DNA from 2 places in the Nonomuraea sp. NPDC050478 genome. Region 2 is predicted to be linked to the other one. Evidence: riboswitches for the same ligand, from Rfam matches in the RefSeq annotation. Region 2 holds a riboswitch; the other holds the start of a gene.
The links. A riboswitch is a leader RNA that binds a small molecule or an ion and turns the genes downstream of it on or off. The one in region 2 is predicted to bind S-adenosylmethionine.
Positions count from the first base shown of each region.

Region 1: another riboswitch for S-adenosylmethionine. It lies ahead of ACIBF7_RS02605 (aminotransferase class V-fold PLP-dependent enzyme); the one in region 2 lies ahead of thrC (threonine synthase).

Region 1 is NZ_JBITHT010000001.1:548,825-553,438, forward strand. It holds gene ACIBF7_RS02595 (cytochrome P450) at 1-1,114, opposite strand, end outside; gene ACIBF7_RS02600 (TerC family protein) at 1,114-1,854, opposite strand; SAM riboswitch class IV at 1,955-2,070, shown strand; gene ACIBF7_RS02605 (aminotransferase class V-fold PLP-dependent enzyme) at 2,115-3,404, shown strand; gene ACIBF7_RS02610 (DoxX family protein) at 3,430-4,026, opposite strand; gene ACIBF7_RS02615 (NADH-quinone oxidoreductase subunit D) at 4,184-4,614, shown strand, end outside.
Region 2 is NZ_JBITHT010000010.1:26,870-31,483, reverse strand. It holds gene ACIBF7_RS39225 (MoaD/ThiS family protein) at 214-489, opposite strand; gene thrC (threonine synthase) at 515-1,747, opposite strand; SAM riboswitch class I at 1,761-1,902, opposite strand; gene ACIBF7_RS39215 (RNA polymerase sigma factor) at 1,992-2,546, opposite strand; gene ACIBF7_RS39210 (trehalose-6-phosphate synthase) at 2,578-4,002, shown strand; gene ACIBF7_RS39205 (hypothetical protein) at 4,004-4,614, opposite strand, start outside.

The sequences.
Region 1 (4,614 bases), on a different contig from region 2:
CCAGCGCCGGCGTCCGGTCGAGCAGCGCGCCGAACGACTCGACCATCTCGATCCTGGCCAGCGGCGCGCCCAGGCAGTAGTGGATGCCCAGGCCGAACGAGATGTGCGGGTTGTCCTTGCGGCCCGCGTCGAACCGGTCGGGGTCGTCGAACACCTCGGGGTCGCGGTTGGCCGAGCCGAACAGCAGCGCCACCTCGGCCCCGCGCGGGATCCGCACGCCGCCGACCTCGATGTCCTCCAGGACCCAGCGCTCGAACATCTGCGCCGGGGTGTCCCAGCGCAGCACCTCCTCGATCGCCGTGGGCAGCAGCGAGCGGTCCGCGCGGAGCCGGGCCAGCTCGTCCGGGTTCCTGAACAGCGCCCACCAGCCGTTGCCGGTGGCGTTCACGGTGGCCTCGTGACCGGCGTTGAGCAGCAGCACGCAGGTGCCGATCAGCTCGTCCTCGGTCAGCTCGGGGATCCCCGCCAGCGCGCTGATCAGGTCGTCGCCCGGCTTCCCCGCCCGCTCGCGGGCCAGCCCTCTCAAGTACTCGGCGAACTCGTCCGCCGCCCTGACCGCGGTGTGCTGCATCTCCTCGCTCGGATTGAGCTCGTACATCAGGCAGATGTCCGAGGACCAGGGCCGCAGCAGGTGACGGTCCCGCTCGGGGATGCCCAGCATCTCCGCGATGACCGTCACCGGCAGCGGCTCGGCGACCTCCGCGATCAGATCTCCGCCGCCCTTCTCCACGTACGCGTCCACGAGCCCTTCAGCGATGGCCCGCACGCGCGGCCGCAGCGACTCGACCATGCGCGGGGTGAACGCCTTGGACACCAGGCGGCGCAGCCGGGTGTGCACCGGCGGCTCGACGTCGAGCATGCCGGCGCGGACCACCCGCCAGAACGGCTCCTGGAACTCCGGCTCCGGTGGCCTGCCGAACTCCTCGTCCGTGGCCACGTGCAGATAGGAACGGCCGAGCCTGCGGTCACGCAGCAGCTCGTCCACATCCGCGTGGCGGGCGATCAGCCACTGGTCGGCGGGTTCGAAGTAGCTGACGGGGGCCTCCCGCCTCAGCTCGGCGTAGACGTCGTAGGGATGGGCCACGAAATCCGGATTCCAGGGATCAAAGCGCACTATTGCATAGTAGGAGCTTCCTCCACCTGCTTGTTCTTCCTGCTCCGCACCCGGATGTTGAGCAGCTCGACGACGACCGAGAACGCCATCGCGAAGTAGATGTAGCCCTTCGGGATGTGCTGGTCGAGACCCTCGGCCACGAGCATCACCCCGATCAGCACCAGGAACGCCAGCGCCAGCATCTTGATGCTCGGATGCGCGTCGACGAACCGGCTGATCGGCCCGGAGGCGAACAGCATCACCGCCACCGCCACGACCACGGCCGCGATCATCACGCCGAGCTCATTGACCATGCCCACGGCGGTGATCACCGAGTCGAGCGAGAACACGATGTCGAGCAGCATGATCTGCACGATGACCGACGTGAACGAGACGACGGCCGCCGACTTGCCGTCCTTGCTGGGCCCGTCCATCGTGTGGCTGATCTCGGTGACGCTCTTGGCCAGCAGGAACAGCCCACCCAGCAGCAGGATGAGATCTCGTCCCGATATCTCATGACCGAACACCTCGAACAGCGGCGCAGTGAGCCGGACCACCCACGACAGCGCCAGCAGCAGGAGCAGCCGCATCACCAGCGCCGCGGCCAGGCCCACCACCCGCGCCCGGTCGCGCTGCTCGGGAGGCAGCTTCCCTGCCAGGATGGAGATGAAGATGATGTTGTCGATGCCCAGGACGATCTCCAGGGTCACCAGGGTGAGGAACCCTATCCAGATCTCCGGGTTGGACACCCAGTCAAGCATCGCCGCCTACTTTCGGTGGGGGAACGTACCACCGCCCAACGAGCAGAAGTCCGGAGAAGTTCGCGATCCGGATGAATCATCGGTTATAGTCCGGCACGTAGGTCATGAGTGCCAGCGCCAAGCCCCGGCTCGCTGGCCGGCAACCCTCGCGTCCGCGGCGGGGTGCCCCGGGTGAAGACCTGGTCCGCCACGAAGGGTGGCGGGCAAGCGCGGGCTCCGTGGCTGCTCCTGGGGTCCGATGACGCCCGAGGAGGCATGCCGTGTCCACTTTGACGATCTTCGACGCCGCCCGCACCGCTCCCGAGAAGCACCTGGAGCCCTGTCCGGCGCGCGCGATCCCCGTCGTGCTCGGCGCCGACCTGCGGGTCCCGGTCAAGGGCGGCAGGCTCACCGGGTACGCCAACCTCGACTACGCCGCCAGCGCCCCCTGTCTGGAGCAGGTCAGCACCGCCGTCGCCGCCGCGCTCCCGGCCTACTCCAGCGTGCACCGCGGCGCCGGGTACGCCTCCCAGCTCACCACCGCCCGCTACGAGCAGGCCCGCCACACCGTACGGGCCTTCGTCGGCGCCCGCACGGACGACGCGGTGGTGTTCACCCGCAACACCACCGACGCCACCAACCTGCTCGCCCGCTGCCTGCCCGAAGGCACCACCGTGGTCGTCTTCGACACCGAGCACCACGCCTCGCTGCTGCCGTGGCAGCGGGTGGTCCGGCTGGCGCCGCCCGCCTTCCCCGGCGAGGCCGTGCGCGCCGCCGACGACACCCTGGCCGGGATCGACGGCCCCAAGCTCCTGGTCGTGACCGCCGCCTCGAACGTCACCGGCGAACTCTGGCCCGTCGCCGCGCTGGCCCACATCGCGCACCGGCACGGCGCGCGCATCCTGGTGGACGCCGCCCAGCTCGTCCCCCATCGGCCGCTCAACCTGACCGCGCTCGACCTGGACTACGTGGTCTTCTCCGGGCACAAGCTGTACGCGCCGTTCGGGGCGGGGGCGCTGGTCGGCCGCGGTGACTGGCTGGCCGCCGGCGACCCGTACCTGAAGGGCGGCGGCGCGGTGCGCGCCGTCGGCGAGGACGGGGCCGACTGGCACGACGACCCCGAGCCGCGGCACGAGGCGGGCACCCCGAACGTGCTGGGCGCCATCGCGCTGGCCGCCGCCTGCGACGCGCTCACCGCCACCGGCTGGACCCCGCTCGTCCGCGAGGAGGAGCGGCTGCTCGCCCGGCTGCGTGCCGGCCTCGCCGCCATCGACGGGGTACGGGAACTCTCGCTGTGGGGGCCCGGCCACCCGCGCGTGGGCATCGTGTCCTTCACCGTCGATGGCCACCCGGCGCGCGAGGTCGCCGAGACGCTGTCGGCCGAGCACGGGATCGGGGTGCGGGACGGCAAGTTCTGCGCGCACCCGTTCGTCCGGCACCTGCTCGGCACGCAGGACGGCGGCTGCGCGGACGGCACCGCCTCGGCCGTGCGCGCCTCGATCGGCATCGGCACGACCGAAGAGCATGTCGACCGTCTTCTCGCCGCGCTGCGCGACCTGGCCGGTCGCTGAGCGGCCCGCTCAGCGACCGTAACTCCTACGGCTTGCGTGGGTGGGGCCGGGTCGGCTCGTCGCCGAGCAGGCGGTCAACGTCACGCATGTCGCGGTCGTCCAAGCCGCTCGCGCTCCCCTGCGGGGGCACGTCGCGCTGCGGTTCCTCCATCACCGTGGGCCGGGTGGGCGCGTTGTCGAGCCCGCCCGGCACCGGCTCGTAGGCGGGCTCGGTCGCGGCGGCCCGCCTGGAGCGACGCCTGTGCACCGCGTGGATGATCCCGTCGAGGCCGATGCGCCCGCCGCCCAGCGCGATCAGCAGCAGGCAGGCCGCGCCCAGGGCCGCCACCAGCTCCCAGCCGCCCTCCGTGACGAACACCCCGCCGGCCGCGTGCACGAAGAGCAGCGCCCCGATCATGTCGACCAGCAACAGCGCCGCCGAGATCCGGACCGCCAGCCCCACGATCAGCAGCACCCCGCAGACCACCTCGACGATCGTCGCGAACGCGGCCGACGCCTGAGGCAGCGGCACGCCCATCTCGGTGAACCCGGCGCTGATGGCCCCCAGACCCGCTGTCCATTTCTGCAGCCCGTGCGCCACGAAGATGACGCCGATCACCACCCTGGCGATCAGGGCAGCCACATCAAAGATGACCCTCTTCATCGTCTTGTTCCCCCGTTCCAGACAATCCTCCCCCGCCATGGCCTGGTGATGCGCGTGCTTGCCGTACCTTGACCTCGGACGACGGACCCCGGCACACCCGTTCCTTGACCTGGTATCCGGTGAGAGCATGGGCCGTATGACGGAACGCGTGGTGGGCATCGGCGCAGGGGCGAAGGAACTGGCCACCGAGGACATGATCCTCAACATCGGCCCCCAGCACCCCTCGACGCACGGTGTGCTCCGCCTCCGCCTGACGCTCGACGGCGAGCGCATCGCCACCGCCGAGCCGATCGTCGGCTACATGCACCGGGGCGCGGAGAAGCTGTTCGAGGTGCGCGACTACCGGCAGATCATCATGCTGGCCAACCGCCACGACTGGCTGTCGGCGTTCGCCAACGAGCTCGGCGTGGTGCTCGCCGCCGAACGCATGCTCGGCATGGAGCCGCCCGTCCGCGCCGTGTGGGCCCGCACGCTGCTGGCCGAGCTCAACAGGGTGCTCAACCACCTGATGTTCCTCGGCTCCTACCCCCTGGAGATGGGCGCCATGACGCCCATCTTCTACGCCTT
Region 2 (4,614 bases):
TCGTCTGCGAGACCCACAATCGCCATGACTTATGGGGATATCGTCTGACGATCGCACTCGACCATACCTGTGGCATGGCGGTCGGCAACAGAGTCAATCCGCAAAAGCCTTATTTCACCCCTAGCTGAGTAGTTCAAGGTTGAATTTCCCACAAAAGGGAGAAGGCGCCCACATGGGGCGCCTTCCAGACGATCGCTCCGCCGAGCGGGGGGCTCAGCCGCCCGCGACGGCCGGGATGATGGAGATCTGCGTGCCCTCAGGGGCCGGAGTGTCCAGACCTTGGGCGAATCGGACGTCCTCTTCCCCCACGTAGACGTTAACAAAACGCCGAATCTTGCCCGATTCATCCAGAATGCGGGCGCCGATCCCCGGGTAGTCGGAATCGAGCTTGGCCAGGACGTCACGGAGAGTCGCGCCCTCCCCACTCACTTCCGCGTTGCCCCCGGTGTACGTGCGCAGGATGGTAGGAATCCGCACAGAAACGCTCATGTTATGGTCTCGCCTTTCCTGATTGTCAGACAGTCGCGCGGAACGCGTCGAGGGAGGGCCGGATCACGGCCGTGGGCTGCGCGTCGGCCGCGACGGCGTCGAGCGTCTTGAGCCCGTCGCCGGTGTTGAGCACCACGGTCTCGGCCTCCGGGTCGAGCTGCCCGGTCTCGACGAGCTTCTTCAGCACACCCACCGTGACGCCGCCCGCCGTCTCGGCGAAGATGCCCTCGGTGGAGGCCAGCAGCTTGATGGCGGCCACGATCTCGGCGTCCGTCACGTCCTCGACGGCGCCGCCCGTGCGCCGGGCGATGTCGAGCACGTAAGGGCCGTCGGCGGGGTTGCCGATGGCCAGCGACTTGGCGATGGTGTCGGGCTTGACCGGCTGGACCACGTCGTGGCCGGCCTTGTAGGCGGCCGACACCGGCGAGCAGCCGAGCGCCTGCGCCCCGAAGACCTTGTAGGGCGTGTCGTCGACCAGCCCGAGCCGGATCAGCTCCTTGAAGCCCTTGTCGATCTTGGTGAGCTGGGAGCCGGACGCGATCGGGATGACGATCTGCTCAGGCAGCCGCCAGCCGAGCTGCTCGGCGATCTCGTACGCGAGCGTCTTGGAGCCCTCGGCGTAGTAGGGCCGCAGGTTGACGTTGACGAACCCCCACTTGTCGCCCATCGGGTCCCCGATCAGCTCCGAGCAGAACCGGTTGACCTCGTCGTAGGTGCCCTCGATGCCGATGAGCCTGCCGCCGAAGACGCGGGCCATGGCGATCTTGGCCTGCTCCAGCCCGGCGGGGATGAACACGCACGCGTCCAGGCCCGCCCTGGCGGCGGCGGCCGTCACGGCCCCGGCCAGGTTTCCGGTCGAGGAGCAGGAGAGCGTGTGGAAGCCGAAGTTGCGGGCCGCCTCGACGGCGATGGCCACCACCCGGTCCTTGAAGGAGTGGGTGGGGTTGCCCGAGTCGTCCTTCACGTACAGGGACTTGAGACCGAGCGCCCGGCCCAGGTTGCCCGCCTTGACGAGCGGCGTCCAGCCGGGGTTCATGTTGGGCTTGCTCGCGACGTCGGCGGGCACCGGCAGCAGGGAACGGTAGCGCCAGATGCTGGCCGGGCCCGACTCGATGTCGGACCTCTTGACGTCGCCGAAGTCGTAGGCCGCCTCCAGCGGCCCGAAACACTCGACGCAGGCGAAGTTGGGGCCGAGCGGATAGCGGGCGCCGCACTCGCGGCAGGAGAGAGCAGTGGCGGGACCGAAGTCGAGCGACATGAAGCGAGGCCTTCCCTCATCTTCGTCCGCGGCCACCCTGACCGCGGACCGGAATTGGCACCCTGTCCCGGTCGGCCTCGCCAGGTCGCGAGTCACAAGCCGGGAGGGTTGCCGGGGCTTCGCAGGGCCGGTCCCTCCACCCCTCTGGATGAGCAATGTTCAGTTGTGTGGTGCTGCTGACTCGGACTCTACCCAATCAACCACGTGACATGGACAGTCGTCTCACTCTCCGAGATGAACGATCTCACCGGTAGTCGTCGCCCAGCACACCCTGCACGTACTTGCGCGCCTGGTGGATGCGCGACTTGGCGGTGCCGAGCGGGATCTTGAGCTGCTCGGCCACCTCGCTGTAGTCGAGCTGCACGATGTCGCGCAGCACCAGCGCCTGCGCCAGGTCGGGCTTGTCGGCCTCCAGCGCCTCCATCGCGTCGAGCAGGTCGAGCCGCGAGCCCGCGATCACGCTGACCCGCCGCACGTCGGGCTTCTGCGTCAGCAGCTCGTCGGAGCTCTGCTCCGCCGACCTGCGCTTCAGCGAGCGGTACGTGGTGCGCGCGCAGTTGGCGGTCACGATGTGGAGCCAGGTGCTGAACCTGGCCCGCCCCTCGAACCTGGCGATGTTGCGCGCCACCGCGAGCAGGGTGTCCTGGGCCGCCTCCTCGGCGTCATGGTGATACGGCAGGATACGAGCGCAGTGCCGCAGCACGTCGGGCTCGATCCGTCGCAGGAGCTCGCCGAGTGAGCGATGATCGCCTCTGGCTGCGGCATGGGCGAGTTCCTCGGTGTGCTCATCTAGCGCCATAGCTGGGATCCTATGGTCGGAGGGAGCGTAAATGAACAGCGTCCTGCTCGCCTCGAACAGAGGCCCTGTGTCGTTCACCGTGTCCGACGACGGCGTCCTCACCATGAGACGCGGCGGCGGCGGTCTCGTCTCCGGGCTGTCCGGCGTGGCCAGGGACGAGGGCGTGCTGTGGGTGTGCGCGGCTCTGTCCGACGGCGACCGCAGCGCCGTCCGCCAGGCCCCCGGCGGCCGGCTCGACCACGCCGGCTACGAGACGGGCCCGCTGCGCATGCTCGACATCGCGCCCGCCACCTTCCACCGCGCCTACAACTCCGTGGCCAACTCCACGCTGTGGTTCGTCAACCACCTGCTCTACGACATCCCGAACGCGCCGCACTTCGGCACCCGGTTCCGGCGCGACTGGGAGTCCTACCGCGACTACAACGGCGCGTTCGCGCTCGCGCTGGCGGAGGGGGCCGCTCACGGCGCCCGGGTGATGGTGCAGGACTACCACCTGACGCTGACCCCGGCGATGCTCCGCGCCGAGCGGCCCGACCTGCGCATCGCGCACTTCAGCCACACGCCGTGGGCCCCGCCCGAATACTTCTCGCTGCTGCCCGACGAGGTGGCGCGCGAGGTGCTGGAGGGCGTCCTGGGCGCCGACCACGCCGGGTTCCTCACCCGTCGCTGGGCGGGCGCGTTCATGGACTGCTGCGAGACCGTGCTGGGCGCCGAGGTCGACCAGCGGGCCGCGACGATCACGTACGAGGGCCGCACCACCCGCGTCGGCGTGCACGCGCTGGGCGTCGACGGCAAGGCGCTGTGGACCCGCGCCGCCGAGCCCGACGTCGAGTCGCACATGGCGGCCATCAGGGAGGAGGTCGGCGACCGCAAGCTGATCGTGCGCATCGACCGCACCGAGCTGTCGAAGAACATCGTGCGCGGACTGCTCGCCTACAAGGAGTTCCTCGACGCCCACCCCGAGTGGCACGGCCGCGTCGTCCACCTGGCCTTCGCCTACCCGAGCCGCCACGATCTGCCCGAATACCGCGAATACACCGCGGCGGTGCAGCGCTGCGCGCAGGAGATCGAGGACGAGTACGCGACCGAGGACTGGAACCCCCTGATCCTCAACGTCAACGACGACTACCCGCGCTCCCTGGCCGCCTACCGGCTGGCCGACGTGCTGCTGGTCAACCCGATCCGCGACGGCATGAACCTGGTGGCCAAGGAAGGCCCGATCCTGTCGCCGCGCTGCGCGCTGGTGCTGTCGCGGGAGGCCGGCGCGTGCGCGGAGCTGGGCGCGCACGCGCTGGTGGTCAACCCGTACGACATCAGCGGCACCGCCGCCGCGCTGCACGCGGCGCTGGTGATGCCGGAGGCGGAGCGCGCCCGGCGCAGGGAGCGGCTGGAGGCGGCCGCCACCGCGCTGCCCCCGCAGAAGTGGCTGGCCGCCCAGCTCGACGCGCTCGCCTAGATCACTTCCAGTCGGCGTACTTCAGGGTGTCGGCGAGGTTCCCGGTGCTCCACTCGTCGACCACGAGGATCTGCGACTTCGGCAGATACCACTCGCGGGTGGTGAACGTGACGCTGGTCTTCTTCCCGTTGCCGGTGCGGCAGCGGGTGGTGAACTCGTGGTAGTGGGCCTTGTGCCCGGGGCCGACCTGGCGCAGGCCCTTCTTGTGCGCGCCGACCCGCTCGCCGCGCAGGAGCATGCCGTTCTTCGGGCACTTCTGCACGTCGGAGGCGGGGTAGTAGCCGCCCCTGCCGGCGTCGTACGGGCCGAAGCCCTCGGCGCCCGTCCTGATCGCCTTCGGGCCGAAGATCCAGAAGCTCTTGCAGCCGGGAGCGAAGAAGCCACCCCTGGGGTTGGCGCAGGGTCCGGTGACCACCTTGATCCGGTCGGCGCCGACCCGGTGGACCACCCACTTGAGCGGGATGTAGAGGGTCAGGCCCTTGCGCAGCTTCAGTTCCTGGGCGGGGCCGGCGGTGGCCGAGGCGGCTGTCGTGGAGGCGGCGGCCGCGGAGGCGGGGGCCACGAGGACCGCCGCCGCGGCCACGGCCACGGCGGCGAGGTGCTTCTTGCTCA